4 regions of the Shewanella sp. SR43-4 genome follow, and region 1 is predicted to be linked to each of the others. Evidence: predicted binding sites of a transcription regulator. Region 1 holds the regulator's gene; each other region holds the start of a gene.
What was found. The regulator sigma-54, encoded in region 1, starts transcription at its own class of promoters, with help from an activator protein. The targets are predictions, from matches to a motif close to GTTGGCACGNNNNTNGNNT.
Positions count from the first base shown of each region.

Region 1 (7,889 bases):
TTACTCCCGCTATCAGCTGGTTGGATGGTTGATGGTGCCGTGGGTATTGCAAAGTTTTATGGTTTGTCCGATCTTGTCATCGGTTTAACCATTATTGCAGTAGGGACAAGCCTACCAGAATTAGCAGCCTGCATTGCTGGCGTGTTAAAAAAAGAACACGATCTTGTCATTGGTAATATCGTTGGATCGAACTTATTTAATATTCTTGCTGTGTTGGCATTGCCAGGGTTAATTTCCCCCGGGGAAATCGATACATCGGCCAGCGGCAGAGACTTCTACATGGTATTAGGCACCAGTGCAGCATTAGCCGTTTTAGTATTATCAAGTGGCGCTAAGCAACAACTGACTCGTTGGCATGGCACACTATTATTAATCACCTTTATTGCGTACCAAGTGATTGTATTTCAGTCTCACTAGATTGGGGCATGAAGGTAAAGTATTCAGCTAAAAGAGAGAACCGTATGGTAAATCAAACTCAATTTCGTCAGTGGGGCCGTAAAGTCATTGATATTGAAAAGGCTGCCCTAGATAATTTATATCAATATGTAGACTCAGTTGAGTTTGGTCAAGCATGTGAACTCATCTTGCAGTGCAAAGGCAAAGTGATTGTTATGGGCATGGGGAAATCGGGGCATATTGGTAATAAAATATCCGCGACCTTTGCCAGCACAGGTACACCGGCATTTTTTGTTCATCCAGGTGAAGCAAGTCATGGTGATTTAGGCGCATTGGCTAAAAACGATATTGTGCTTGCCATTTCTAATTCAGGTGAATCGAGTGAAATACTGACATTAATGCCAGTAATACAGCGAATGGGCGTACCGGTTATCGCAGTAACAGGTAAACCAGACTCTAATATGGCGCGTTTATCTAAAATCCATTTGTGCATTGAAGTACAAGAAGAAGCATGCCCGTTAGGGTTGGCACCAACCTCGAGTACCACAGCAACTTTAGCAATGGGTGATGCATTAGCCATTGCCTTATTGCAAGCCAAAGGCTTTACTCGAGATGATTTTGCTTTGTCACACCCTGGTGGATCTCTGGGGCGAAAATTATTATTAAAAGTCGATGATGTTATGCATAAAGGCGATGATTTACCCATAGTGCATAATGATATTTGTATTACTGAAACGCTGTATGAAATATCCAAAAAAGGCCTTGGTATGACAGCTGTTGTCGACAGCGAAACAACACTGGTTGGTATTTTTACTGATGGCGATTTGCGCCGAGTTATCGACGCCGAAGTCAACCTTCGCACCACTCCGATAGCTCAGGTAATGACCCAGAATTGTGTCACCTGCCCTAGCGGTATTCTAGCGGCACAAGCACTGCAAATTATGGATGAGAAAAGTATTAACGGACTGATTGTAGTCAATGAAAAACATCAACCGATCGGGGCATTAAATATGCTCGATATGGTTAAAGCGGGAGTCATTTAATCATGTCAGAATCAACCACCAGCCACCAAGGATTTTACGGCCCTATCAGCAATGATATTTGGCAACGCGCTCAAAAAATCAAACTGTTAATCTGTGATGTCGATGGGGTATTTTCAGATGGCCGTATTTATCTCAGTAACGCTGGCGAAGAACTCAAAGCGTTTCATACTCGCGATGGTTATGGTGTTCGATCTATCCTGACAAGCGGAATGCACGTTGCCGTCATTACTGGCCGCAAATCAAAGATTGTCGAAACTCGCATGACCGCGTTAGGTATTAAACATATTTATCAAGGTATTGATAACAAGTTTGAGCCATTTGAACAACTCCTATCACTGTATAATGTCAGCGCAGACGAAGTCGCTTATATTGGCGATGATATGGTAGATCTCCCAGTTATGAAAGCAGTTGGTCTTGCCGTGTGTGTCGGTGACGGGCACCCATTTGTTAAGCAACATTGCCATATGACCACCTCTCTTAATGGTGGCCATGGCGCGTTACGAGAACTCACTGATTTACTGCTTTTAAGCCAAGATAAATTTGCCAGTGCTCATGGTATGAGTATATGAATAGAATCACTCTAGGTATTGTGGCTTTTTTTGGACTTGCTTTTTTCCTCTACTGGCAAGCGCAAATAAAACGCAGTGAAATGGATGCTGTGAAAGTTCGTGGTATTGAACGTCCAGACTTTGTAGCGGATAACCTACGCACCACAGAATTTAATAAACTCGGTTTAATTGCTAGTCGAGTCAGTGCCGAACACATGGAGCATTACGCCTCAAGTGACATTACTCACTTTACTAAACCTGTTTACCTCATTTACCCTGAAAACGGCCAAGCGCAATGGCAATTAAGCGCAGATAGAGGCCAATTGAATAAAAATACCAGCCAAGTCATATTAGAAAATAATGTTATTATTGATGCCATTAATATAGAAGAACCCCTGCAGTCACTCAGTACCCAAGCTGTTTCGGTGGATTTAACCACTATGATCGGCACCTCACAAGAGATGGTGTACATCAAAGGTAAAGGGTTTATTATTCAAGGTTTAGGTCTACATGCTGACTTGAATTCGCAAAAATTATCGCTACTCAGCCAGGTAGAAGGAACATATGAGCCACATTAATCGCCTCAACACTCACGCCAATGTTATGTTATTTGGCAGCATATTTTGCCTGCTGAGTTTACCTACCATAGCGAAACAAGGTGATCTTCAACAAGAGTTGAAAATTGCCTCAGTAAGCCAGTCTGCTGACATTAAAAATAACCAAATTGTTTTTAATGGTCCTGTTACCGTTACTCAAGGCACTATTAACATTAATGCTGATGAGTTACGGGCGTTTACTCCCGAAAACAGCACCAGTAAAAAACTCATCGCTATAGGCAACCCTGCAACGTTTTCACAAGAGTTAGACGACGGTCAAATTGGTACCGCCAGTGCCAACGAAATAAGCTATGATCTTGCTACCACTACACTGACATTGACAGGTAATGCCAAACTGGATCAATCTGGTAGCCAAGTAACCGGTAACCGTATTAAGTACAACATTAACGCTCAAGAGCTGATTGCTGAAAGTACTGGTACAGGGAAAGATCGCGTTATTACTATTATTCAACCTGAGAATTTCCAAGACGAGACTGCACCAAAGCAAAAGCTCCCTGAAATTCCTGTTAAAAAGCAGATCAAACCATGACCCAAATAACCCTAACGGCTGAAAATCTAGCTAAAAGCTATAAAACTCGTCAGGTTGTTAAAGATGTGAGTTTAACCGTTAAAACAGGCCAAATTGTTGGTCTTTTAGGCCCCAATGGTGCAGGTAAAACAACCACGTTTTATATGGTTGTCGGCTTAGTGCAAAGCGATAAAGGTCGGATCTTAATTGATGATGACGACTTAACCGCCGACCCAATGCATCTTAGAGCTCGCAAAGGGATTGGTTACTTGCCGCAAGAAGCCAGTATTTTTCGCAAACTGACCGTATACGACAATATTATGGCCGTATTGCAGACTCGCAAAGAACTCACTACCGACCAACGGATTGAGCAGGTAGAGCATTTATTAGAAGAATTCCATATCACTCATATTCGCGACAGCCAAGGCATGTCGTTGTCTGGTGGGGAACGTCGTCGAGTAGAGATAGCGCGCGCGCTGGCCGCTAATCCTAAATTTATTTTGCTCGATGAGCCTTTTGCGGGGGTTGACCCTATTTCTGTCATCGACATAAAAAAAATCATTCAACAGCTTAAAAACCGCGGCTTAGGGGTATTAATTACCGATCATAACGTACGTGAAACCTTAGACGTCTGTGAGCGCGCTTATATTGTCAGCCAGGGCAATTTAATTGCCGAAGGCACACCTGATGAGATATTGAGTAATCAACAAGTTCGGGCTGTGTACTTAGGTGAACAATTCAAGCTATAGTTACTTTACTGGCCTTTTAGTCTATCTAACTCATTTCATTGAACGATATCTAAATAGCGTTAAATGTCATTGATGTATGTGACAATCGATTACAGTTTTCGAGATTGTCATTTTTATGGAAATCATCTAGGGATAAGCGGTAAATGAAAGCGTCACTCCAACTCAAAATGGGTCAACACTTAACCATGACCCCTCAATTGCAGCAAGCGATCCGCTTACTGCAATTATCGTCATTGGAGCTACAGCAAGAAATCCAACAAGCATTGGACTCAAACCCATTGCTTGAAATAGAAGATGAGTTTTCTCAAGCAAAAGACTCAGTAAAAGAAAGTCGCGACCAATCGGACACCGACTTTAGTGACAACAGCGTGGTCAATATAGAAAAAGACACCTCAACAGTCGACACAGCAGAATCCATGACCAAAGAAACCATGGACGATTTAGCTATGGATACCACATGGGATGAAGTGTACACCGCCTCACCAATGTCAGGTTCAGGCAGCGCTAGCATGCGCGATGATGATATGCCATTCCAAGGTGAAACGACTGAAGGCTTATATGAGCATTTAGAGTGGCAAAAAAATCTCACACCATTTTCTGACACAGATCGAGCGATTGCTACCGCGATCATTGATGCCATTGATGAACGCGGTTACTTAACCCAAAGCACTGAAGATATTCTCGAAGCCATGGGTGATGAAAGTGTCGAACTAGATGAAGTTGAAGCGGTATTAAAACGTATTCAACACTTTGATCCCGTTGGTGTTGCCGCACGAGATTTAAGCGAATGTTTATTCATTCAATTAGCCCAATATGCCGACACAACCCCACATATAGACAATGCCCGTCTGCTCATTAAAGACTATTTAGATTTAATTGCTGGGCGCGATTTTAGATTATTGATGCGCAAAACCAAGCTCAAAGAAAACGAGTTGCGTGACGCGATCACCTTAATCCAGTCACTTAACCCTCGCCCGGGCTTGTTAGTCACCGCTATTGATGACGAATATGTTATTCCTGATGTAACCGTACTAAAGAAGAATGGCCGTTGGGTTGTAGAGTTAAACCCAGACAATATGCCTAAAATTGGCGTTAATCAACAATATGCAGCCATGGCTAGAAGCAGTAAAAACTCTGCCGATAGCCAATTTATTCGCGGTCATTTACAAGAAGCTAAATGGTTCATCAAGAGTATCGAAAGCCGCAATGAGACCTTATTGAAAGTCGCCAATTGTATTGTGCAATTTCAGCAAGGTTTCTTTGAATATGGTGAAGAAGCCATGAAACCTATGGTACTCAATGATATTGCTGAAGCAGTAGAAATGCATGAATCGACTATTTCACGGGTTACCACTCAAAAATATATGCACACACCACGTGGGCTATTTGAATTAAAGTACTTTTTCTCTAGCCATGTCAGCACCGACGATGGCGGAGAATGCTCATCTACCGCTATTCGTGCTTTTATCAAAAAACTGGTTGCAGCAGAAAACCAGCAAAAGCCATTAAGTGACAGCAAAATGGCCCAACTGCTGGCAGATCAGGGGATCAACGTTGCGCGTCGTACGATTGCAAAATATCGCGAAGCGATGCTCATTCCGCCCTCAAACCAACGTAAGAGTTTATAACCTACAAAGCAACGGAGGATTTTTATGCTTATCAATATGACAGGTAGAAATATCGACATTACCGAATCTTTACGTGAATACGTTCAAGGTAAATTTTCAAAGCTTGAACGACACTTCGATCAGATCAATAATGTACACGTTGTGCTCAATGTAGAAAAATTACAACAAAAAGCAGAAGCTAAAATCAACCTTAATGGTGCAGAGATTTTTGCCATGTCAGAAAGCACTGATATGTATGCTGCAATAGACGCCCTGATCGATAAACTCGACCGTCAGGTAATTAAACACAAAGAGAAGTATACAAAACACTAACGATGGAACTTTGTACCATTCTGCAGCCGGAATGCACTACCTGTGCCACACCGGGCAGTAAGAAAAAAGTACTGGAACTCATCAGCAATTTAGTCGCTGCCCAGTACCCACCCCTATCTTCGCAAGAGGTTTTTGAAAGCCTATTAGCGAGAGAGAAAATGGGTAGCACAGGTATAGGAAATGGCATTGCGATACCTCATGGTAGATTAACGGCCATAGAACATCCGATCGCAATATTTATTAAATGTGAAGAAGCCATTGCCTTTGATGCAATCGATAAACAGCCCGTGGATATTTTATTTGCTTTGTTAGTACCTGCAGATCAGTGCCAACAGCATTTAAGCACGCTATCAAGCGTGGCTCAAAAATTAAGCGATAAGCAAATATTGAAACAGCTTCGTAAAACTCACGACTCAACAGAACTTTATCGGGTTATTACTGCATGAAACTTGTCATAGTATCGGGACGTTCAGGCTCAGGAAAATCTGTTGCTCTAAGAGTATTAGAAGATCTAGGGTATTATTGTGTTGATAATTTGCCTTTACCACTGATTGGCATATTACTGGCTCAGCTCAAAGGTAATAATGATCTAGTGGCAATTAGTGTTGATGTACGCAACATTGCCGAGCAAGGTAAAGTCCTTCAAGATCAACTTGCCTTACTTGAACATGACACTGAAATTATTAGCTTCTTTTTGAATTCTAATGATAAAGTGCTACTCAAACGCTATAGCGAAACGCGTCGATTACACCCGTTATCTAAAAATCATATTTCACTGCAAGAAGCGATCATATTAGAAGGCCGTTTACTTGAGCCTATCGCAAAAATTGTTGATCATTATATTGACACCTCTGCCCTGAATATTTACGAATTAAGCGACCAAGTCAGGCAAATATTGTTAGGTAGTGTCGATAAAGAGTTAGTGATTAACTTTGAGTCTTTTGGCTTTAAGCACGGTATGCCAACAGAAGCTGACTTTATGTTTGATGTGCGCTTTTTACCTAATCCGCACTGGGAAATAGCACTACGACCACTCACAGGTTTAGACGAACCGGTACAAGAGTTTTTAGGTCGGCAACCTCTAGTGAATAAGTTTATCTGGCAAATTGAAAACTTATTTGAAACCTGGATGCCGCATTTAGAACGTAATAACCGCAGCTATCTGACTATCGCCATTGGTTGCACCGGTGGCCAACATCGCTCGGTATATATAGCCGATCAATTAGCAAAAAGGTTTAGACATGGCAGTAAACATACAGTTAATGCTCGCCACAGAGAATTAAATTTAACTGATACTGACAGCTAACTGAGCATAGGATCGCGCCAATGATCAAACTTGAACGCCAAGTAACCATTTCAAATAAATTAGGGTTACATGCTCGAGCTGCAACAAAACTTGCTGTTTTAGCGGGTGATTTTGATGCCAGTATCACGTTAACTCAAGGCGATAAAAACGCCAGTGCAGCAAGTGTACTTGGGTTATTAATGCTTGAAAGTGGCATAGGTAAAATGATCACAGTAACAGCCCAAGGCCCAGATGCTGAAGTGGCATTAAATGCCGTATGTGATCTGATTAATGCTAAATTTGATGAGTCTTGCTAAATTATTTAGTGATACTTTCACTAATTACTGATCGTTAAGCCATCATCACTTATTTATTTCCATCTTTAAATGAAGTCGTCATACTAACCAAACTGCCACGATATTGCTGTTCGAAGGTTAACGATCAGTTCCTCGATAATATTAGCCTTTATATTGAAAACGCGCGGCGGATCCCCAGCTGATTAAGTATTCGTTCTCCTAAGAGATATTAGCGTTGTAGCCAATTTCAATCACGGTTCTCGCTTGACCAAACACCGATGTAATCGGACGTTAATTTTTGTGTAAAGCAACATCAGCAGTTCAGACTTTCGTTCGGCGCAAGTCACTCAACGATTTTATTGCTGCATTTCATTTCTTGCCCGCAGATAACAATTCTTGCATCAATATGCCAAACAGAGAAACTGAAACTGCCCAAAATCATTACATACAGAATCATATTCGTATGACAAATAGGAAGTTGATATATGGGTAAAGAGTACCTAGATA
Region 1 covers NZ_JACJEB010000001.1:205,280-213,168, forward strand. Annotated here, with positions in the region: gene H5123_RS00960 (calcium/sodium antiporter) at 1-417, shown strand, start outside; gene H5123_RS00965 (KpsF/GutQ family sugar-phosphate isomerase) at 462-1,439, shown strand; gene kdsC (3-deoxy-manno-octulosonate-8-phosphatase KdsC) at 1,442-2,008, shown strand; gene lptC (LPS export ABC transporter periplasmic protein LptC) at 2,005-2,565, shown strand; gene lptA (lipopolysaccharide transport periplasmic protein LptA) at 2,552-3,133, shown strand; gene lptB (LPS export ABC transporter ATP-binding protein) at 3,130-3,861, shown strand; gene H5123_RS00990 (RNA polymerase factor sigma-54) at 4,005-5,489, shown strand; gene hpf (ribosome hibernation promoting factor) at 5,514-5,801, shown strand; gene ptsN (PTS IIA-like nitrogen regulatory protein PtsN) at 5,804-6,247, shown strand; gene rapZ (RNase adapter RapZ) at 6,244-7,107, shown strand; gene H5123_RS01010 (HPr family phosphocarrier protein) at 7,128-7,403, shown strand; gene mgtE (magnesium transporter) at 7,868-7,889, shown strand, end outside.

Region 2 (7,889 bases), on a different contig from region 1:
GCATGACGACCCTTGCCGAAATTCACTCGCACTACATGACCCAACTCGATATCGCTAAGCGGGTAGACATGGTGTACGACTTTGCGCTACCGCCATTGATCCTTCACAGCCTATTTAGCCAAGATGTCAGTGCATTAAGCCACTGGCTATCCATTGCACCACGCAACTGTGTCACAGTATTAGACACTCATGACGGTATTGGTATTATCGACGCTGGCCCTGTCGGCAATAAAGCAGGTTTATTAACCGCTGCAGAAATTGATAACCTAGTTAATCGCATCCATAGCAATAGCAAAGGTGAAAGCTTACAAGCAACGGGCGCGGCAGCCAGCAATGTCGATCTATATCAAGTTAATTGCACCTACTACGATGCGCTTGGCCAAAATGACATTGATTATTTAATCGCTCGAAGCGTACAATTTTTTGCTCCAGGTATTCCGCAGGTGTATTACACCGGTTTATTGGCTGTGCCTAATGCCATGGAATTGCTGAATCAAACTCAGGTAGGTCGTGACATTAACCGCCCTTATCTACAGGTAAGCGACATTCAAACCGCGATGCAAAAACCGGTTGTTAAAACGCTATGTGAGCTGATCACTCTTCGCAATAATGTCGATGCCTTTAATGGTGAGTTCACCATGACAAACCAGGCTAATCAGTTAACTCTTTCTTGGGTGCATGGCGACAGTTCAGCCAAGTTAAGCGTGAACTTTGCCACTAAAGAAACCCATATCAACATAGTTGCAGCGCAACAATCGACCCACATTGTGCTGGCCGATTTATTGGCCAAACATAGCAAATGATCTGACGGGTAATTTAAGCTCAAACGTAAATAAGGCGCCTATTAGGCGCCTTATTTGTATCAACATATTTGTATCGAAATCGTCCGGTCATCAATATTACATCAACAACTGCCACCACGTGACAATTCATAACCTAACACTTCAGCATGATGGGCATCAGCAATAAACATTTCAGCGGCTTTACGGCCTTTTTGTTCTGAATACTGGAACACAGTCGTCAGCGGCGGGATCGCCCGAGTACCTTCGTCAATACCATCAAAACCCACCACTCGAACATCTTGTGGGATACGTAAACCTTGTTGGATTGCCTCGCGCATTAAACTCAAAGCAATTAAATCACTCATGCACAAAAATACATTCGGACGCGGTACACAATTAAGCGCTTCTTTGGCAGCTATGGTTGCAAAGTCGGCATTACTTTCAGGGATATTCCAAATGCGGTCATCACCAAGCTTAACCCCTGTATCACCAATGGCATCCAAATAACCTTGCAAACGCTGATGCGCTACAGACGTGTCAATTTCCATAGAATGAATATCATACACGCGGCAGGTTAAATGGGTATCAAGCAAGCGTAATCCAAGAATTGCGACCTGATCTAGCTCAGATTGAATCGCCAACTTAGCCACTTCATAGGCACCGGCTTTATTATCGATACTCACCGAAGCACTACGGTGAATATTAAAGTCGACCGTTACCACTTTTTTACGGATTTTTTTCAATTGCTCTGCCAATAAACGGTTACGGGGGCGACCATAACAAATAAAGCCATCGACAAAATCATTGACGCCATTCACATTGTCAGAGCTACCAGAAAACAACAGTAAATTAATTTTATGTTGCTCGAAAACGGCCGCAACACCTTTCATAAATTTACTGGCCACAGGATCTGATACCATGTATTCAATACTGTCCGACAACACCAATGCGACCGTATCAAATTTACCACGCCTTAAAGATTGCGCGGCTTTATTAGGTCCAAAATATCCTAGCTCGTTGCAGGCAGCGAGAATGTCTGTGCGGCGTTTTTCCGACAACTGATCTGGACGATTAAACGCATTAGATACCGTCGCATTCGACACACCTAATTCTTTGGCAATACTTTTTAAGGTCCAATGCTTGGAGTCTGGCATAACGGGTCCGTTTACGTCGTGGTTTTAGCCTAAACAGCTATTTATAACATGAATATATCGATGCTAAGCGGTGAAAACAACCCAAGCAATACTTCAAATGCAGGCCTAGGGTTGAAGCAAATAAACGGCACCAGCTGTTAAACTGCTGCTAAATTATAAATGGTCTTGCTGTTGAACATGTTCGACCAAACTGGCTATCGACATGTTTTGTTCAAACGTTGGATTGTCTATGCGTTTTGCAAACCAGAAACGAGGCTTCCAATAGATATTATTCAAACTCGAAATTTTTACCCCTTTTTTAGTCGAGGCATGTAAAAAACGATCATTGCCCATGTAAATACCGACATGATGAACCGTCCGAGTGGTTTTAAAAAAAACTAAATCGCCGGTTTGTAACTGGCTGCGCGGCACGTCTTTACCCAAAGTCCCCTGTGAATTCACTGTACGAGGTAGTTTGTCGCCGACAATGTTCAGGTAGGCCAAATACACAAACCCTGAACAATCTACGCCATTTCGGCTCAGGCCACCTAAACGATATGGCGTACCTTTCCATTGATTATGAAAACTTAACAGGCTTGACTCGCTCCACTTGGGCGCTGCTTGCTTAAGCATGGGTGGAACTACCACAGGCTTAGGTGCGATAACCACTTGCGGACTAGACGCACATGCCGACAGCAGTAAAACCAAACAACTAAGTAATAATCTTTTAGCCAATTAACCCTACTCCAAACACCGAAAAAACCGCTCTATATAGCAATATTGTTTTCACAATACACGCTCAAAATCACTGCAGCAGCACTTGAATCTATCGAGTCATCATCTGCATACACTGCACTAAAGCTCGCTTAGCAGCCATTTTATCGACTTTAATTTGGCAGCGTAGCATAGTTCCTTGCCAGTTCGCCCAAAAAACACTCGCTAGTGTTAACGCTGGCAAGTCTGTACGGATATGGCCTTGCAGCTGCCCCTGCTCGATAAGCGCACTCAATAAGCCCAACCATTGATCATAAAGGTGGTTTAAGGTTTGATGCAATAAAGGCGCTTTGCTACTGACTTCAACCATCAAGTTACCCATTAAACAGCCACGAGGCTCACTGCCACTAAACAGCTCATCAATGAGTTGATGATACCCATTAAGCATTGTTGATAAATTAGTTTTAAAATTTACGCTTGAATCGATAGCAATAGGCTGAATACGTAATTGAAAATAATGTTCGGCAACGGCTGCCGCAAACGCCTCTTTACTGGCAAAGTAATGGTAAAAAGACCCTTTAGGAATACCGACCTCGTCGAGAATTAATTTAATGCCCACGCCACTATAACCGTGTAACGCAAAAAGCTTTTCGCCTACGGCGCATATTGATTGTCTACTTGCTGCACTTTTGTTCATTGAGCCTCCATTTCAATGACAGGATAAACAAGAATAGACCAGTCGGCTAACTTTAGTTGCTAATAATCAAAATATAGTGACTTATTGCCTATTTTAGGCATAAAAAAACCAGCCCAAAGGCTGGTTTAAAGATTATCAATAGATTACTGAGTGACACGTAACTTATTAACAACATCTTTTACGTCATCAGTATTTTTGGCAATCATTAAAGCTAAATCACGTTCAGCATCACTCGATACCGAACCTTTTAATGTTACCACGCTATTTTTGACCTCAACGTCAATATCGGTACCAGATACGTCGGCTGAGAATAATAGTCGCGTTTTGACTACGGTAGCGACTTTTGAATCGGTGAGGGTTTTAGCGAGATCATTAGTGTCTTTATCGCTATCAGGCTTCATTACCGACAATTCATTATTGACGTCTTTAACGCCATCTAAGCTTTTCACTAATTCTCCGGCAAGTGCCTTATCAACACTACTGTTAACTTTACCTGTTAGGGTCACATTGCCATCATGTACGTCAGTATTAATATCGAATGAATTCAAATTAGTATTTAACAAAAGTGTGGTTTCAGCTTTACCATCGATCCACGCATCTTTTGCATCATCTTGCCAATCTTGTGCTGCACTTGCACCGAATGCCATTGAACCTAACATGATGCTCATTACTACAGATAATGTGGTCTTTTTCATAAAGATTTCCTCCGTTGTTAATATCAAGGATTATAATGCGCGAATCATGCCAACAATTATAACCACATGTAAAATAACAACTAATTAAATTTTTTCATTGCTATGATGACTTTTAATAGTAATGTTATCGGACTTTTTTACCGATACTAGGTAAATTTTTCCTCATGGCAATCAAGAGTGGCTTAACCTCGACTAGACTTAAAAGGTGACGAAGCGAACATCAACAAAAAACGCCTGAGAATCAACATTATCAGGCGTTTTTATTACCCGCAGACTAATTACCTGCAACGGAAAGGTGTTTCATGGTATCAAAACTCATCTGTAGCCAAGCAATGCCTTCGGCAAGTTGCCCTGCGACACGCTTATTTTTAGTTTTTTTAGCGGCGTACTTTAATTGAGTTAATACTTGTTGCTCAGTTTCAACCAATACTGCAATCACCTGCGGTAATGGTTTATCCTGTATCAGGTGTTCAGCCTTAGCATAGTGTTTATATGAAGATTGTTGGTGAAAGGTTTTACTGTCCATAGGTCTTGCTTGGCTGGATCGCATCAACGTAAATAATGGTGTTAAACGCGTTAGCATGCATTTTCTAATGTCAGCCATATGGATAAAAACCCGCTTAATGTTGTAATCGTCGGCCCCTAGTATTGCTTGGGCATAAAATTGCTCGCCCTCTTGGCATAAATCAATCGCTTCATGCAAAAGCCACACATCGGACTCAACTTGTTCGTCTCGAGTATATGATTTCAACGCAAATCCTCCTGTATTCGATAATTTAACTAGTACTTTGCTCTATAGGTTGTATAACCTATAGAGATCCAGCACATATTATGTAAGCAAAGCCTAAACATAAGCACGTCTGCACATGGACAAAATTTAATTAACCATCTGATTATTAGTGTTATTATAATATTTTGTTACACGTTAATGGCCTAACAACACTGAATGATTGTCTTTAGTTGTCACACGACACCCGAGACAAACATTGGACTACATACCACAGGGAGTGAATCGGCATGCCACGTCCAACACTTTTTTACCATTTACACCGTCAAGAAGGTGAAGCTCGTCTACTTGCTTTACCAAGTAGCCAGCACTTTAATAAGATTGCCAGCTCAGTTGACCAGTCCTGGTTAGACCAACTGAAGAGTAACTCAATAGACGTTGCTATCATTGAACTGTCACAATTAAGCCAACAAGAATACGCTGAGCTAACTGACAGTTCGATAATGTCTGATATTGAGCTCATCTTCTTAACCGAAGGTAAGCCAAACCCCAACTTAGATCATTTAATGTCAAAAACGGCTGGTTATCATTTTCGCCAGCCTTACGATGCTGATGTGATTAACGACACGCTAGAAGACTTTGCCCGAGACTTCAAATCGCAATCGACTAAGCAAAAACAGCCTTTTTCGAGTGAACTAGACCAATATGGTTTATTGGTTGGTTCATCGCGTGCGATGCACAAGTTATATCGCACTATTCGTAAAGTCGCTGTCACCGAGAGCAACGTGCTCATCGTTGGTGAAAGCGGTGCAGGTAAAGAGCTCGTTGCCAATACTATTCATTTGGCTAGTCATAGAGTCGACGAACCCTTTATCGCAATTAACTGTGGTGCATTAAGCCCTGAACTGGTCGACAGCGAACTGTTTGGCCATGTAAAAGGCGCTTTTACTGGTGCCCATCGAGATCACCGTGGTGTATTTGAGCAGGCAGAAGGCGGCACCTTATTTCTTGATGAAGTAACCGAAATGCCGTTAGAACACCAAGTAAAATTACTACGCGTACTCGAAAATAATGAATATCGCTCGGTAGGCTCACAACATCTTAAAAAAGCCAATGTTCGTATTATTGCCGCCACTAACCGCGATCTAGCCGACGCTATTGATGCGGGTCATTTTCGCGAAGACTTATATTTTCGTTTAGCGCATTTTCCCATCCAAGTGCCACCATTACGCAACCGTAACAACGACATAAGTGGACTCGCACAGCACTTTTTGGCATATCGAAACACAGCTGAAAAACTCACAAAAATGTTTTCAGATGATGCTCTTAACCTGATCCAACAACAAAAATGGCCTGGTAATGTCCGCGAATTGAAACACGCTATTGAACGTGCATATATTCTGGCAGAAAACGAAATTTTACCGAGCCATATCATGGTGTCATCGCTAGAACCTTCAACAGAGCCGTTAACTGACGGCGTACAAATACCTGTGGGCATGCGCCTCGACGAACTAGAAAAAGCTGCAATTTATCAGGCCCTTGATGAATCTATGGGCAATAAAAATGAAACTGCAAAACAATTAGGTATCAGCGTTAAAACCCTTTATAACAAGTTAAGTAAATACCAAGACCAAACGAGTCCTGACGAACCTTAACAGCGTGCTAAGTGATTAAATGTGTTTGCTCGCTTGAGGCAGCAACACATTTAATGACTTAGGTTTAACCTTGATGCATAAATCTTCAGACTCAAATAACTCACCATCAATAACATATTTGCACAACGAGTCCGTGCTCAACTGAATCGTCTTAGCTTGCTCATGATGAATTCCACTCTGCTGATCATCTTCACGCTCGCCTGTTAATCCGGCAAATAATAGCTCGGTCATACTCAATAATTGTTGTGGTGATGTCTCACTGGACTCAATCCAAGTAATGTCTAACAAACCATCGGTAATATTGGGTTCACCATTTCCTTGGGCTAATACACTGGTGAATGGCGCCGCATTGGCAATCACTAAACTCGTGGTGTTAATCATTTGAATGTCACCACTATCAAGCTGTAATTTCATCGACAAAGGCTGATTTTCATCTATCGCCTCCCACAAACCATTAAGGTAAGCCAACTGTCCGAGCTCATTTTTGCGGTCGCGATCGGCTTTCTGTATCATTTTCCGCTCAAAGCCCAAGCCCGCTAGCAACAACATCAATTGCTCATTACACATGGCAGTATCTATGCGCTGAGAATAACCTTGAATCAAAATATCAAGCGCTTGCGATACCGGTACTAACTTACTGGTGATACCAAACAAGGTGTGACTAAGTGCATTAGTGGTGCCCATAGGAATAATACCTAGATAAATATCACTGTCGACAATCACCGATGCAACCTCGTTAACTGTGCCATCTCCACCACAAGCAACAATAATATCAGCACCCTGTTTTTTGGCATGTTCGGTTAGTTGCACCGCAGACTTGTCTTTAGTGGTATATAAGACTTCAAGCTGAAAATAATCGCTCAAGGTTTGAGTTATATGATCGGCTTCATCATGCCACTTACCGCCACCTGACACTGGGTTCACAATCAACCAAGCACGTTTATGGATATGAATTTGATTCAGGCGATGCATTTTTTCGACGGCCGCTAACTGCCATTTATTTAACCGCGCGGTTTGACGAATACTACTGATAGATTTCAGCACATCATTAACATTACGATTTTGCTCACGGCACACTAAGTAAGCGGCTAGCACTAACACCGAACGCCCTCGACCTAATGCACAATGTACTACGACATTTTTGCCATTACTGACTTGGTTATGTAACCAATTAATCGCTTGATTTAACTGTGCGACGCTAGGTACGCTGTGATCCAATACCGGAATATTTAAATAGGCAATATTTTCATCAACCAGAGTCCACTCTAATGCATCAAATTCTGCAGTAACATCTAAAATAGCATCAATTTTCTCATGCTTAAGTCGGTCAATATCGCCCGAAAACAACCGGCAGGCTAAATACAGCTGCTTATCAATTTTTTGTATTGCAGGAACTTTGTCATTTTTTCTCGCCCAGGCGTTATATAGCTGGCAACCCAATAAAAACGGAATAAAGCTCCAACCTATATACCAAGGAATACTGCCA
Region 2 covers NZ_JACJEB010000010.1:16,958-24,846, reverse strand. Annotated here, with positions in the region: gene gtfA (sucrose phosphorylase) at 1-803, shown strand, start outside; gene H5123_RS12690 (LacI family DNA-binding transcriptional regulator) at 905-1,936, opposite strand; gene H5123_RS12685 (C40 family peptidase) at 2,090-2,650, opposite strand; gene H5123_RS12680 (TetR/AcrR family transcriptional regulator) at 2,742-3,326, opposite strand; gene H5123_RS12675 (BON domain-containing protein) at 3,470-4,021, opposite strand; gene H5123_RS12670 (hypothetical protein) at 4,296-4,772, opposite strand; gene H5123_RS12665 (sigma-54-dependent Fis family transcriptional regulator) at 5,039-6,403, shown strand; gene H5123_RS12660 (diacylglycerol kinase family protein) at 6,419-7,889, opposite strand, start outside.
Region 2: a site for sigma-54 is predicted at 4,057-4,075, ahead of H5123_RS12675 (BON domain-containing protein). Genes of this name have one in related genera too.

Region 3 (7,889 bases), 270 kb from region 1:
CATCACATTCATCCTTTAGGTAATCCTAATTTATCTCACTCAACTTACATTGACCTGAATTTGTGCTAATAAATTTCTCAAACAACAAAAAAATATTCTGACTCAATAAGATAAGCTCGAACCGTTTACTGACTTAACCAGTGTTGTTTCGCTTTACTCACCCGTATTAGGATCAAGCGCTAAACGACGCATGGTACGAATTAAATTACTTCTATCTAGCTTTAAGGACCTTGCAACTGCAGCTAAGTTACCTCGCTCAGTCACGAATACTGTTTGTATGACTTGCCGCTGATACTCATCGGTGGCATCACGCAGTCCTTGGGTTATCACTTGGGATAACCTAGCCGTTGAATCATTGGTGGATTGATTCTCCATCGCGGTTTGCTGTGGTGCTTCAGAATGACTCGCCATAAACTCTGACCCCAGATGCACAGGGCTAATACTAATAATACTAGCATGACGACCTTGTTCACTAATGGCCCTTAAGGCAGCGCGACTAAGCAAGTGCTCTAACTCACGCACATTGCCAGGCCAATGATATTGGGCTAATTGATTAATCGCGCTTTGTTGCAACCTCAGTTTCGCGACCCCAAGTTGATGTTGGCTTTTTTCTAAAAAATAGCCTGCCAATAAAATAACGTCTTTACCGCGATCTCGTAATGCTGGCACAGGCAGTGGATAAACACTTAAACGATGATACAAGTCAGCTCTAAACCTACCTTCTTTAACTTCTAGCTGCAAATTACGATTAGTTGCAGCAATAATTCTGACATCCACCACAATAATATTGTCGCTACCAACACGCTGAATTTCACCATTTTGCAATGCACGCAATAACTTAGCTTGTACCGCTAACGGTAATTCACCCACTTCATCTAAAAATAATGTGCCGCCATCGGCCAGCTCAAAGCGGCCCCGACGATCGCTTACCGCACCAGAATAGGCACCTTTTACATGACCAAAGAGTTCACTTTCAACGATGCTTTCTGGCAGTGCTGCACAGTTAATTTGTACTAACGGTTGCTCGCTACGACGTGATTGTTGATGAATGCTTTTGGCAACCAACTCTTTACCCACACCAGTTTCCCCGGTAATTAATACCGATAGATCGCTGGCGGCAACAGTATTTATCTCTGACAATAAATCCGTAATTGCGCCACTGTTACCAATAATGCTCGACGGCCCTGCAGTCGCTAACATGCACTGTGCCACTTGATGATTACGTTCAACTTGAATTTCTAACGCTTCAATATGTTCACTGGTACTAATCGCAGCGGCCACAGCAGCAATATAAGCACGGGTTTCGGTTGGATTAAGCGAATCAAAACTACCTGCTTGCATAGCGTCTAAGGTTAAAACGCCCCAGGCTTTACCATCGATATAAATGGTGCTACCCATGCAGTCATGCACGTGCAATTGTTCACTGCCATCATCGACTAAACCGTCATAGGGATCGGGCAGTGTTGAGTCGGCATCGAAGCGGGTAACGTGTGGGTTAGCTAAAATTTGCTGCAAGCGTGGATGGTGGTTAATCGAAAATTGTCGCGCTAACGCTTCTTGCTTTAAGCCCACCACAGCTACAGGCACCAAATGATCCTGTTTAAGCTTCAGTAAGGCTACAACATCGCACGGAATGGCGCGTTGAATCGCTAAAATCAGCCGCAAGTAACGCTCCGATTTTATCAAGTCACGATTTAAGTCTTCTACAATGTCGATAAAGGGAACAATATTCATAATAAGTCAAATAAACCTAATTTAGGTTAATTTGACACACTTACCGATCTAGGTCAATTTAACCTTTATTAAATTTATATGTTTAAAATCAGTGTGATAAATGTTGGCACGTTCTGTGTAATGTCTAGGTATACAAGGTAATTGATTGAAGCTTATCGCTATTTACTCCCCAAAAAGGAATCATGAATGTTAGACACTGCAACTGTTCAAATTATTAAGGCCACTGTCCCCGCGTTACAACTTTACGCCAATGACATTACCAGCCATTTCTATCCATTACTGTTTGCCCAGCATCCTGAAGTATTGCCTTATTTCAATCAAACTAACCAAGCTAAAGGCACTCAACCTAAAGCACTGGCTAACGCTGTGATTGCTTATGGTGCCAATATTGATGAACTAGGTAATTTAAGCGCTGCGGTCAGTAAAATTGTCCAAAAGCATACCGCACTAGGTATATTGCCGCACCAATATGATGCGGTTGGCAGCTGTTTATTACAGGCCATTAAAGCCGTACTCGGCGATGCTGCAACAGACGAAGTGATTGATGCTTGGGCCAAAGCTTACGGTCAGTTAGCCAACATATTAATTGCGGCTGAAGAGTCAATTTATACACAGAACGAACAGAAAACTGGTGGCTGGCGCGGCGATCGTGAGTTTATTTTAATAAAACGTGTAGATGAAAGTTCAGTGATTACCTCATTCTACTTTCAACCATTTGATGATAAAGGTTTGCCAAGCTTTGAAGCCGGTCAATTTCTAACCTTAGTATTTGATGATATCGATGGCGTATCAATGCGTCGTAACTACAGTTTATCTGACGCGGCAGGCAAAGATTACTTAAGAATTAGCGTCAAGCGTGAACCTAATGGTGTGGTATCAAATCACTTACATAACCACATTCAGTTAGGTGATAAAGTCAAATTACGTGCCCCCAGTGGCGATTTTACTTTACGTAAAAATACCAAACCATTAATTTTACTCACCGGCGGTGTGGGCATTACGCCTGCGATTAGTATGCTCAATACTGAAGCTGGTTCAGGCCGCGATATTCGCTTTATTCATGCGGCTCTTAATAGTGATGTCCATGCGTTTAAACACCATGTTGATCAACTTGCCTCAATCCATGATCACATCAAGCCGCTGTATGTTTACAGCCAACCAGAACAATATTGCCAACCTCATGCGACAGGCTTCATTGATGCATCATTGATTGCAGAGCAACTGCCTGCAGACCGCGATGTAGAATTTTACCTACTTGGCCCTACTGGCTTTATGAAAGCAGCATTAGCTATCGCCACCAGCTTAGGTATACCAGAAAACCAAATTCATTATGAATTCTTTGGCCCAACTGAAGCATTAAGCGCTTAATCACCCAATAAACCCGTAAGATAGAAAAAGCCCTGAGTGTTAACTCAGGGCTTTTTAGTTATTGATAAAAAACGATTAAACCTATGGCTGGAGATGTCCTAAAACGGGATATCGTCATCCCAATCTTCATCTTCTCAATGATTAAATACTCTATTAACTTAAATAAACTGGATAGCACACATGGTTAAGTCATCCTGAAATTCTGAAAAACCGCAAAATAGTTTCATTTGCTGTTCAAGATACTCCAGCATAGCTTCGGGTTCATCGGGGGCGGCACTAATGGCTTTTTCTAAGCGATCAAAGCCAAATAGCTCTTTTTGGGCATTTTGAGTTTCGATGACAACATCAGTATAAACAAACAAGATATCACCAACATCCACGCTAACCCTGTAGGTATCCCAATTTTGCTCACGCAATACACCTATCGGTATCCCGCCCTGATCTAGAGCAACCAGTCGATTGGCTTTTTTCAAGTACGCATGCGGATGGCCAGCATTGGCATAAATGAGTTCTTTGTCTTTACAATTATAACGAAGCACTGTGGCGGTTAAAAAACTGCCGCGGGGCTTTTTAGTGAAAAAGTGTTGATTGATATAATTGAGTACTTCTGAAGAGCTACTGGATAAGTTCTTCGGCTCAAAGGTGCGTAAAATCGCATCTATCATTGCTGTCTCTACGGCAGCGGCTGGGCCATGCCCCGATACGTCGGCAATAATCATTCCTATATCACCTTGAATGTCAGGACGACTTTTACCGAGATCGACAATATCTAAATAATCGCCACCAGCGCCTTTCATTGCTTTGTAGGTGTAGGCCATTTTAACGGAGCTTAGTTCAATACCTTTGTCTGGCAACATTAGCTGTTGTAAGCGGGTAATCTCTTCTATCTCATCGCGGATCCATACTTGAGCGGCATTGAGCTGTGAAGATGCTTCAGAGAATTGAAAACTTTTTAGCTGATATAAAAGCTTGAAATACAATGCACTAACATGATGCGACTCTACATTGGCAGGCAAATCGAGCAAAATGATACAGTCAAATAAGCTCGAATCTTTACCAAAAGGCAGTGCCCAAGACGTCTTGCCATCATCATTTAATGGCAATATCTCAATGGTACTGTGCTGTAACGACAATGCTTGAAACTGTTTATACAGGTTAGTGTAATGTTGATCACACAAGGATGAAAAATTACAGCTAATTTGGCCATTTTTCTTAATGAGATAATAATTAAACTCAGTTAACGTGAGCGCCAAGGTGGTTTTAAACCACAAGGTTTCATCAATGATATTATTAGCTAATGCTCTGTCTATACTCAAAGGGAAGACCTTACTTTTGGGCTAATTTAGCAGCAAGGGCTTCATTTAAACCAGAAACACCACTTTTCTTTAAGGTACTTTGATAGTCTTTACTAAAGGTACGGATCATTGATAAACCTTCCGCTACAAAGTCGTAAATTTTCCATTCATCATTGCGCTGATAAAGCTGGTAAGAAACTGGAATGATATTGTCTTTGGTATGTATGTCGGTATCTACCGTTGCATAGACTTTTTTCTTGATGGTCTCGCCAGTGTAAGCAACGGTTTCATTATCATATTTTTCTAACAATACAATATAAGTATCGACTAAAACGCCTTTTAACAACACCATAAATTGACGCTTTTCGCTGTCGCTGGCTTCTCTCCAATACTTACCTAATACGCGTTGCGCAGACGCTTGAATATCCACATGCTTTTCAATCACATCACTGAGCAATTGTTTTTTTTGTTCAACCGACAAAGCACTATCAGAAGCAATACTAATGATATCTGACACACCCAATTTAACCCGATCTGTCGGTCCTTGTGCTGCTAAAGCTACAGACGGCATCACTAACATTATGATTAAAGCTATTATCGATTTCATTATTTATCCTGACTAAACATATATTTACTAACTAATTCTTCGATGCTAATTGATGATTCTGTATCAATAAACTCATCACCATCTTCCATATTGATGTCTGATCCACCGCTGGATATTTTAAGAAACCTGTCACCGATAATCCCAGATGTACGAATAGACGCGACGGAATCATCTGGCACAGTAATGCTGTTGTCTAATGACACTGTAACCACAGATTCATACGCTTTAGGGTCGTACTTAATCGATTTAATTAACCCAACCCTTACACCGGACATTTCAACAAAAGCCCCCTCTTTTAAACCTGAAGAGTTTTCAAATTTAGCGACTAAAGTATATTGACCGCTATTAGAAATAGATGCCCCGCCAATGGTAACAGACATAAATACCAAGGCTCCAATCCCGCACAGCACAAACAGGCCGACGAGAAAATTGACGTAATTGTTTTTCATTGTTACCTCGAGTTATAGCGCTAATGAGCTAACGATGTAGTCACTAAATAGCATAATAATTGCACTCATTACCACTGCCTGAGTGGTGCCATTACTGACGCCTTCAGCGCCCATATTTTTTTGATTCAGGTGTAAGTAAAAGCCGTAATACAAAGGTATCCACATAATAAATAAACCAAATACCAACGACTTTATTTGACCAACCAGCACATCTTTAAAGCTAATCGTATCCAGCACACCTTGAATATATGCACCGGGGTTTTCGCCTTGGATGTGAACGCCAACGATATAACCACCGCTTATCCCAACCAGGTCGAACACTGCCGTTAGAATAGGCACACAAATTAACGCAGCAAGTAAACGTGGCAACATTACATAGCGATAGCTGTTAATCGCCATGCAATCAAGCGCATCAAACTGCTGCTCATTGCGCATAATACCAATTTCAGAGCAGGTAGCAGAGCCTACTCGCGCAATCAGCATCAATGCAGTCATTACCGGGCCCAGTTCTTTAATCAAACTCAAGGCCACTGCCGAACCCAACAAATCCACCGATCCAAAGCGCACTAAGGTGTCGTAAAATTGCAGCGCCACCACCATGCCAGTAAATAATGCTGCGACAATAATGACGATTAAAGACCGATTACCGATAAAGTATATTTGCTTGAGCACTTGTTTAAATGACACCAGCCCAGTAAATAGGCTGCTGACAATGCGCAGTAAAAACATTGTCGCTAGGCCTAAACTGTCGATATTTTTTCGTGTTGCGGCGCCCAGATTACTGATCGCATTAAATAAGGCGGTCATTAAATATTGTCCTTATCTAACAGTCGATTGAAGTAAACCTCGCCATCGTCTCGGTAAGTATTAGGTTGGCGGTTAATCATATTTTGAATACGTTCATCTGGCGAATTTTTAATCTCGTCAACCGTGCCATTTGCCACGACTTCGCCGTTAAACAAAACCACCACACGATCGGCAATTTTAAACACACTTTCAAGCTCATGAGTCACCACCACTATGGTCATGTTCATAGCATCTCTTAAGGTTAAAATAAGCTCATCCAACTCTACTGCGGTAGTCGGATCTAGTCCTGCCGACGGTTCATCAAAAAATAGTAACTTAGGGTCCATGATAACCGCTCTAGCTAAGCCGGCACGCTTTAACATGCCACCCGATAATTCAGAGGGCATCATATGACCAGTGCCGGCCATATTCATGAGTTCAAGCTTCATCCGCACCATAATATCGATAGTTTGGGTGTCTAAAGAAGTATTCTGCTCTAAGGGTAACCTGACATTATCGGCCACAGTCAACGAGCTCAGCAGTGCGCCACCTTGAAAAGCGACACCCATTTTTTGACGTAAATGACGTAATTGTTTACTTTTAGCCGTAAAAATATTCACACCATCAATCATGATAGTGCCAGAAACCGGTGTTTTAAGCCCAAGAATATGATTGAGTAAAGTACTTTTACCTGAGCCAGAACCGCCCATCACCACCAGAATCTCTCCGGGGTTGACCTCTAAATTGACATCCTTAAGTACTTGGGTGTCACCATACTGGGCAAACAAATGCTCTACGGTAATAATAGGCTTAACCATTGTGAGTTACAGCACCTACTGAATCCGCTAAGTTAAACACTGTGTTTAAGCGGGTTAATTGCAATACTTGAAGCGGCGAACCATTAGCACCAACAATATGAAACTCAGTATGGTTTTCTTTGGCCTCATTAAACGCCTCAACTAATGACGCCATTCCTGAGCTATCGATATATTGCAGATGGGTAAAATCGACAATAACGTTATTTTTACTCTTAATTAATTTGATGATGTCGAGTTTAATGCTGCGTGAATTGCTCAGATCGACTTCACCATAAAGCTTAACGACTTGATAATTATTTTGTTGCTCAATTTCAATATTCATTTCATATCACTCAAATTTAACCGTCAATTCTAACCAATTACCTTTACCTTTATGTGGGAGCAATCTTACGGTTTCTGCCACATAATGGATCAAGCAAAGGCCTAGGCCACCCGGTTCACATAAATTATTTTCTGGCGGTATTAATTGTTTATCAGTAATCTGCGAACACACATCTTTAATCACAAATCGCGCGTGTTCATGGTCACTGCTGATCTCTATCTCTAAACAGCCTTTTTTCGACATGTGGTAACCATGGCGAATCACATTGGCGCAAGCCTCATCAACGGCTAATACGATTTCATTAACTTTATCTTCGCGAAAGGGAAAGTCTTGGCAAGCATGTTCCACAAATTGGCGAATATTTTTTAATTCACTTGTACAAGATGAAAACGTTTTGATGTTTGACATGGGCTAGTCCGTATTTTTTATATCAGTTTGATCGCCTATTTTTTTATCTACTGGAGCTTCATCTAATAGCTCATCATCTAATAGTTCGTCATCGAACTCTAG
Region 3 covers NZ_JACJEB010000001.1:473,884-481,772, forward strand. Annotated here, with positions in the region: gene H5123_RS02120 (DUF1499 domain-containing protein) at 1-3, opposite strand, end outside; gene norR (nitric oxide reductase transcriptional regulator NorR) at 154-1,734, opposite strand; gene hmpA (NO-inducible flavohemoprotein) at 1,921-3,102, shown strand; gene H5123_RS02135 (PP2C family protein-serine/threonine phosphatase) at 3,261-4,418, opposite strand; gene H5123_RS02140 (phospholipid-binding protein MlaC) at 4,429-5,004, opposite strand; gene mlaD (outer membrane lipid asymmetry maintenance protein MlaD) at 5,004-5,453, opposite strand; gene H5123_RS02150 (ABC transporter permease) at 5,466-6,260, opposite strand; gene H5123_RS02155 (ABC transporter ATP-binding protein) at 6,260-7,057, opposite strand; gene H5123_RS02160 (STAS domain-containing protein) at 7,050-7,379, opposite strand; gene H5123_RS02165 (ATP-binding protein) at 7,386-7,787, opposite strand; gene H5123_RS02170 (VacJ family lipoprotein) at 7,791-7,889, opposite strand, start outside.
Region 3: a site for sigma-54 is predicted at 1,837-1,855, ahead of hmpA (NO-inducible flavohemoprotein). Genes of this name have one in related genera too.

Region 4 (7,889 bases), on a different contig from region 1:
TACGAGGAACCCCTTGCAGCAGTGACGCGTCATACTCAGCTTGATAAGCAGTTGCACGGCCTAATGTTAGGCCTTTTAATGCTGCAGCGTCACTATAAGGGTCGTGATTGTGTGTCATCTAATCGGTTTCCGTGTCAAAATATGGTTTTATTATAAACTACGAGTGGCTTAAGTGTCTTGTTCATCTGCATTAGATTGCTTCATTAAAAAATATCTTAATTCTTATCAAGATACCCTATCTGAATTTCCGCGCTATTATCCTTTGGGCGAGGATTCGGTATGTATTCAAGGTGCATTTGATGCGAATAACGATAAAATCGTATTCTGGCAACCTGTTAAACGGGATGATACAGGCGACTTTAGTAATGTAGAGCATGCATTAAATATTCAGTTACACCAAGATATTCATGCATTTTATGGGCAATATTTTTCAGCGCCATTGGCGTTTACTGCATCGTTTGGCGAAGGTGAATTAATCCAAGCGTGGAATCAAGCTGACTTTGAAAATTTGCAACAAAATGTAATTGGTCATTTGATCATGAAGCAAAAGCTTAAACAACCAGCAACTTGGTTTATCGGCGTGTTAGGTGATGGTGACGAAATGCTAACCGTAAACAATGATGATGGCAGCGTATGGATAGAAATACCAGGCGAAAAACAAACTACTCAGATTGCACCATCATTAACAGAATTTCTGCAGCAACTCTCTCCGTTAATAACCCCACCAGTTAAGCCCATAGAAGAAGCTGAGATTGTTGCTGAGCATCCTGGGATCTGGCTGCGGATCAAAACCATGGGACAACATTTTTTACGTAAAAAATAACCATCAGCAGTATTGAAATGCTCTTTTGAGTGTTTCAATACTTAATGCATCCACAGTGGTTAATCCTATAAATCATCCCCGCTTAGCTTTTCTTATCATGGTAATAACAGCGTAGACTTTATTTTATCAATACATGCTTGCTTATCGACAACCCACAGACCATAGCTTAATGGCAATATTTCAACTCCTGCTCTTTCAAATAACCTGTAGGTTGTCAGTTCGAAAAAATTAGCCCATGGTCCAGGAAAGCCAATAAGATCGATGGCAAGGTACTTGTTAGCATAACGACATAAAATATCTATTTCTGTGCCAACAATGGCATAACCCGGCCATGTTTCTATTTGTTGCTCTTGTAATGCTGCAATGATTTGTTGTTGAAATGCGTCTATTTCTGAGGTGACGCTATGCTCGGCATGAAAAGTGGTCATTGATGCTATATAGCGCCGCAGTAGATTATTTTCTGGCAATTGTGAGTCATCAATTGATAGGTATAACGACTGTTTTTGGCGTGCTCTGGTAATGGTGACATTAAATACATCGGCCTTGTTTAGGTAGGCTGCTGCATGTTTACTGTTATTATCAATTGCAAACGAAATCAACATAATATCTCGTTCTTCACCTTGAAAACCAAACGGCGTAGCAGCGCGAATACTGTGTTTAATGATATCGGCTTGAGGAATATGCTGTTCAATCAGTGCGGCAATCTGTTCTGCTTGAGCGCTGAAAGGTGAGATGACTCCGATACTGTGGGCTATGCCAGTGTTATTGTCGGTTGTTATTTGAGTTTGAATATCAGCTAGGATGCATTGTGCTTCTTGATGATTTACGCCGGATGTGTCGCGGATCCCCTCTAGTCGATGAAGGTGCAAATGGCCTGAGCTATTACAAGGTCGGTGTTGCATGACTTTTAATCTTGAATGATAAAAAGACTGATTACTAAAATGGATGAGTTCAGGTTTACTTCTAAAATGTTCATCTAGAAAGGCCAGCTCTTTATCGGTGTTTAAGGTTTTTAGGGCTAAATCTAAGATAGAATTATCTCGATAACTGATGGCGCTCTGGTTGTTTTCAGGCACGTTGTTTTTGCTTAATAATTGATTCTGCTTAGCTCTAGCTAAAAATGAATAGTGTTTTAATTGTTTGGTATCGCCAACAATCAGTGCTCGTTTTGCACGATATAAGGCCGGTAAACAGCTGCTAATATTGCATTGCGTGGCTTCATCAATAATCACTAAGTCAAACATTTCACTGTTAAGCGGTAATACTTTGTGCAGGCTATTTAAGCTCACCAACCAGATGGGAAATGCAGCAAATAACTTGGCATATTCAATCTTCGCAAACTGGGCGAGTTGTTTACTGGAGGTTCGACTGCGTATTGCTTGGTTAAATGCTTGAAGAGACTTTCGGTGTTGGCTGACTAATGTTTTTAAGTTGTTTTTTTTAAGTGCATTGAGATAGTCAGAAGCAAGTGTTTCACGTTCAATGGTGCGTTTGTTAATGGTATCTAATGCATGCCATTGATGATGCCATTGGTTTATTGATCCTTGAATAAAAAACAGATAAGCGCGTTTTAACCACTTCGATTGTTGTAACTCAAGTTGGTGCAACCGCAAGCCTCGGCTGATGGCTTTTTGGCTGAAAGCCATAAAACGATGTTCTAATTTACCTAGCAATAGATTTAGCTGGTTAATTTCTTGTTCATTTGCTTTGGGGCTGTTGTCCAAGTCATCTGCAAAGTAACCGGCTAACAAATCAGCGGTATAGTCTTTTAGCTGCTTTAAAAAGGCTTTTTGTCCGGCCTTAATTGAAACATCGCCTAAGGTAAAGTTACTCGCCAATTTGTCTGCAATAACATCAAGGGCCACTTCATTATTGGCCACAATTAACACCGACTCTCCGCGAGCCATATGTTCCGCTGCAACGGCAGCAATAGTATAGCTTTTACCTGTGCCGGGTGGGCCAGACACACAACCTAGACTGTTGTTAGCGGCGATAGCGATGACTTTCTTTTGTGGGCCAGATAATAGTCCAGGCAAAAAGTCGTACTTGAGCTTCGCAGGTTTGGAATCCTTGTTAGACTTTGCCATTGTATGGTTAAAGAGCTTACCGATAGGGGCTGATAGCTGATTAGCATTGATGATAGTGTCTAATTCGTGAAGTACGCCGCGGCTACTTTTTGATCTTTCAACAAAAATTAACATGGAAATGGGTAATATGCTGGGGATCTTTTTTGTCAGCGCTTTTTTGATGTCACTGTATTGAGCAAGCTTCGGATATTGGAGTAATTCAAGCGAGCTTATTTCAATATGATTATTACTAAAATATGAGGTCCAAAATGATGCGGATCGAGTATCTTCAGTAAAAAGCGATTCTGCTAGCGCATTATCTTCTGGGAGTAATTGTTGCAGTAAAGCTTCATTGATTTCAGTTTCATCGGCTTGGGTAGAAAAATAGCAATTACCATTATCCTGCTCAATGGTGGCTTCGCTAAAGAGCAAAGGCGATACCACCGTTTTAAGCTCGCCTTTTATGGTGACTTTGCCGACAAACAAGAACCGTGCATACAGTAATACTCTTTCTCTTTGATACATTGCTACCCGTTTTAACATTGGGGCGGCAAATTCTTCGGGGATAGGTAGCCGAGGTAAAAAACCTGTGCCTAGTTCATCTTTACCTTGAAGAATTAAACGGTCTTCTTGTTTAAGTTTATTGACGTTCCAAAGATTAATGGAGGCACTATCTTCCTTGTAGCAATCTCGGTAATAAGAAATAATTTGTTTGTAACTCAATGAAGTAATTCCATTTACTGATGGTCCCAAGATATATTAGACACTATGCGGCATGGCTCGCAGCGAAAGTGAAACATGTCTAACAAAGGCTGTTCAAGTTTCCAATGATGTGAACCACAACGTGGGCAAGCTCGGTTCAATTCGCTTTCTAACGACTCACCACCGACACGATACAGATAATAGTAAGTTGGTATTTGCGTTAAAAACTCTATTCTGCCACGTAAATCCCAACCTCGTCTAAACAGGTCGCTGTCTACCCGAGTGATTTCATCTAATGCGGCAAATTCAGCTTTAGTGGCAGCCGCCATTTGTAGCTCATCACATGCTTGCCATTCTGTTTGCCATTTTATAATGCGTTTATGATCGCCATTGAAGGTCGCAGGTAATTGATACAGGGGGATAGGCAAGAGATTATCGCCATTACGTAGCGGTGAGCACATATGAACATAACTGGTATACAACACCTGCCATGATGGTGTCTCTGTGCTGCTAACTTCAGAGTTAATGTCTTGGCCGATGAACTTTTCTCTAGGAGCCAATAGTTTGGCCGCGGTTAATCCGGCTAAAGTTACCTTTACCCACGGGCTATGATAACGATTTGCCAGGCTGGTTTTTTCGGGTAACAACAGGCGAACTCTAAATTCACCATCATTAAAAGCGACGGCAAACTCCCTGCCTAAAATTTGTCCATTCGCCCTTAGGGCTTCAAGAAAAGCGTTGATGGCTTTTTCTACGGTATCAATTGTTGTGTCGGCAAAACATTCAAAGCGCAGTTCAGTAACAAACATCTATTGGTCTGCCTTATTAATAATGATATTGCTTTGAATGGCATTGTCTTGTAATTGATTTTCTAGCTGTTCGACTCGCTTAGTGAGCAGTGTGACGTGTTGTTGCAGACTCATGACCTGCTGAATAACATTGGTAAGATCCACATTATTATCTGCAGGTTGGTCAGCCACAGCGGCAATATCGGCTAATTCTGGTATGTGTTGCCACTCGGATTTTGGCAACGCCTTAAACTGTTGTAAACCTTGGATTAGGGTAGGCATTGGGATGCTATTTCCTAAACGGCTTTTAATCAGTGCCAAACAGGGAGTATTTCCATTGTTAGCAATCGATTTAGCCGCGGCAAGTACTTGCTCAATTGGACTCATTGTTGGTTAAATTCCTTAATTCGGTGGTGTGAGATTAACTAATTCTCATTAAATATAAAAATAAAGATATATAAATCAGCGTTTTAATTTTTGGCACGATTCTGGCTTAAAGGAACTGTAAATACAATGCGGATTTTATTTTAACAAAAAGGATGCAACATGAAATTAAAACTTATCACAGCAGGATTAATTATCGCCACATCAGTAGGGCTAAGTGGTTGTGTTATCAGTGTCGGTGATCATGAATCGGCTAAAAGTGCTGACTATTGGCAAGTTCAACAAGATAAGAATCGTGAACTGTTGAGCAAACTGTCTATGGGGATGACGAGTGATCAAGTGATAACTCTAATGGGCACCGCCGATTTCAGCGAAGCTTATATTAAGCCGACTGAAAACCAAGGGGAACAGTCTATCAAGGTGATGTTTTACCGAACGCAATGGGCGCAAGGCGATGGTAAAACAACCAAAGATGAATGCACGCCCATTGTGTTTCGTGATGATGTTTTAGTCGGTTGGGGTAACACCGCCTACAAACAAATCTGATGAGATAATGGCGCTGTTATAAGGTCAAAAATTAATTACATTTCAGCGCGCATCATTACGTCCAATTGGTCAATCACTTCTGACCATTGGGCGTCTTCTCGTAAAGCCTCTTTTAAAAATGCTTTTTGGCCTGGATTCCAGCAATCTGCATCGGTTATTAACGTATGCTTAGCAAGCTTATTTTGCATAACAAAGTCATCGATACCCACTTGATCATGCGGTAAACCTAGTTGCATAAATAAATGGCTAAGATCATTTGATGTAGTGTCCATTTAAAGGATTCCTTGTAATGGTGTGGTAAACAAATTCAGTATCAGTGTTGATGAGGTAAATAGCAAACAACTGGCAATGACAACTGCGAACAGGCTAAATGCGTAAACAAAACTTGTAGAATGTTTCAAACTTGTTAAGTTAGATTGAGTTTAGAGAGTCAATAACAAGGAATCAAAATGGACAATCACACCTTGGAAACTATTCGTGCTGTGTATTTGACCGCAGAAGACCTGAGAGTCGCAGCTTCCATTCTCTACAACGCATATCATGATGACCCCTATTTTATTGACGTGCTTGCTCAAGATGATGAACAACAATATGAGCAAAAGCTTCGGGCAGCCATTCGTGAAGAGTTAAATGAGTTATGGCAACAAGAACAAGCTTTAATCGGTTTATTTGATGGTGAGCGTTTAATCGGAATTGCGTGTGTCATTTCTGATCTCATTCCTCTGGGTGAGGGACGATATTGGCACTGGCGTTTCAAAATGATGCTGGGTACCGGATGGAAATCGACCCAAGGATTAATGCAAAAAGAAACCTGCATTCTTGAACATCTGCCTTCTCAAAAGTGTGGTGTTTTACAATTTATTGCTATATCACCAAATGAGCAGCAAAAAGGTTATGGGGCTAAGTTAATTCAAGCGGTATTGAGTTGGTGTGATGAACAACCTGATCTCGATGGAGTCGGCGTGTTTGTTAGTAATCCATCACATCATCGGGCTTTGGTAACACAAGGGTTTAGCAGTATTGCTAACGTTAGCATCGGTAATATAGAAGGTGAAATTCTGTTTTACAGTAAAGTGTAACGCCAGCGAAAAATAATTGAATACTCATCGGCCATATCATTTGCGGATTATCAATTAAGGAGTGAATAGTGGAACCTAAACGTTACTCTTCATTTACAGAATTTTACCCATTTTATCTGTCGCAACATCAAAACCCTATTTGTCGAAGGCTGCATTATATTGGCAGTGGCATTATTTTGGTTATTATTGTGAATACCTTGTTTAATCAGCATTGGTGGCAATTATTGTGGCTGCCCGTTGTGGGTTATGGCTTTGCATGGTTAGGGCATTTTCTATTTGAAAAAAATAGGCCTGCTACATTCACTTATCCGCTTTATAGTTTGTGGGCTGATTGGGTCATGTTTGGGCAGATGATAATGCGCCTGTGGCGAAAATCAATCCGATAGTAATAACCTGCTCATGCTTTTGTAAGCCATATCCTACAAGCATGTAAGGGATCTTATCTAAAGTTGTCAGCGTTTAACGTTATTAATTATATTTAATATATAAAAATCATAGTATTACATGTTTTTTCTTGAGTGTCGGTATGTTAAGCATCTATTTCAATGATGTTGAGTGACTTTTCATCGAGCTGGTTTTGATTAGAATGTAGTTATCGAAAGCGAGTTATTTGTTGGTTTTCTTAGGATGAGAAATAAGACAATTAATGCTTAAGAATATCATGGATGTTATTAGGACACGCTCACGGATTGAGCATAAGCTCGGCAAATGGATAGCCGAATCAAGGATGAGTGAAAACAGTCATGCTGTTGACACAAGGATAACAAGGATAGGGCTGCAGGATGCAGCATGGATAGATTCAACGGATTGAATAGATTTACCGCTCAGCCAATGGATAGGCTGTTCAAAGGAGTGACACTCATGAGTTTGTTTGTATTACACAAATAGACAAGGAAATGAGAACAGGGAAAAGGACTGCAGGAAGCATGTTTACATGGATGGTGTGCAGGGAGCAAATATTCAGCAGGATGCTGACAAAAGCGTTAACGGGCACAACCTTATAACTTAAGGTTGTGCCTTTTTGCATCTAAAACTCATATTTGAGTCGCTGCGGAATTCTATGGTCGGACCGGGTTGATGATGTGCTAGCTTAGCTAGCTTTAGCTTATCTAAATCGCTAATCTCAATATTCATAATAAGTCCTATCGATATCGTTCAGTTTTCGCGATTTTTTTATAATCCTGTGATGTAATTGAGCACTTATTTGAACGATTATCTCGTCATCTTTGTGATACCTAATGTTCTCCAATTTGACCCAATATCGTACTGAATCTGCTAATGCCTATATTGATACTCTCAATTTATCCCGAGGGCATGTTCAAGCATGTCGTTGATACTCTGAAAAATGCTGATGATTATCTCAATAACCTTTTGTATAAATAACAAACTCAATGTAATAGTGACAGCTTTCTGCCATAGTGAACCTTCACATTATTAACTTCGTAGTGCACATATGTTTGATGCAAGCAGGCCATCATCTCGAAAAATAAGGAGGGTGTTA
Region 4 covers NZ_JACJEB010000008.1:195,451-203,339, forward strand. Annotated here, with positions in the region: gene queF (NADPH-dependent 7-cyano-7-deazaguanine reductase QueF) at 1-118, opposite strand, end outside; gene syd (SecY-interacting protein) at 173-823, shown strand; gene H5123_RS11400 (DEAD/DEAH box helicase) at 919-3,612, opposite strand; gene H5123_RS11405 (Zn-ribbon-containing protein) at 3,627-4,400, opposite strand; gene H5123_RS11410 (hypothetical protein) at 4,401-4,766, opposite strand; gene H5123_RS11415 (DUF3192 domain-containing protein) at 4,926-5,309, shown strand; gene H5123_RS11420 (DUF2789 domain-containing protein) at 5,345-5,581, opposite strand; gene H5123_RS11425 (GNAT family N-acetyltransferase) at 5,759-6,388, shown strand; gene H5123_RS11430 (DUF962 domain-containing protein) at 6,457-6,774, shown strand; gene msrA (peptide-methionine (S)-S-oxide reductase MsrA) at 7,889-7,889, shown strand, end outside.
Region 4: a site for sigma-54 is predicted at 4,856-4,874, ahead of H5123_RS11415 (DUF3192 domain-containing protein). Genes of this name have one in related genera too.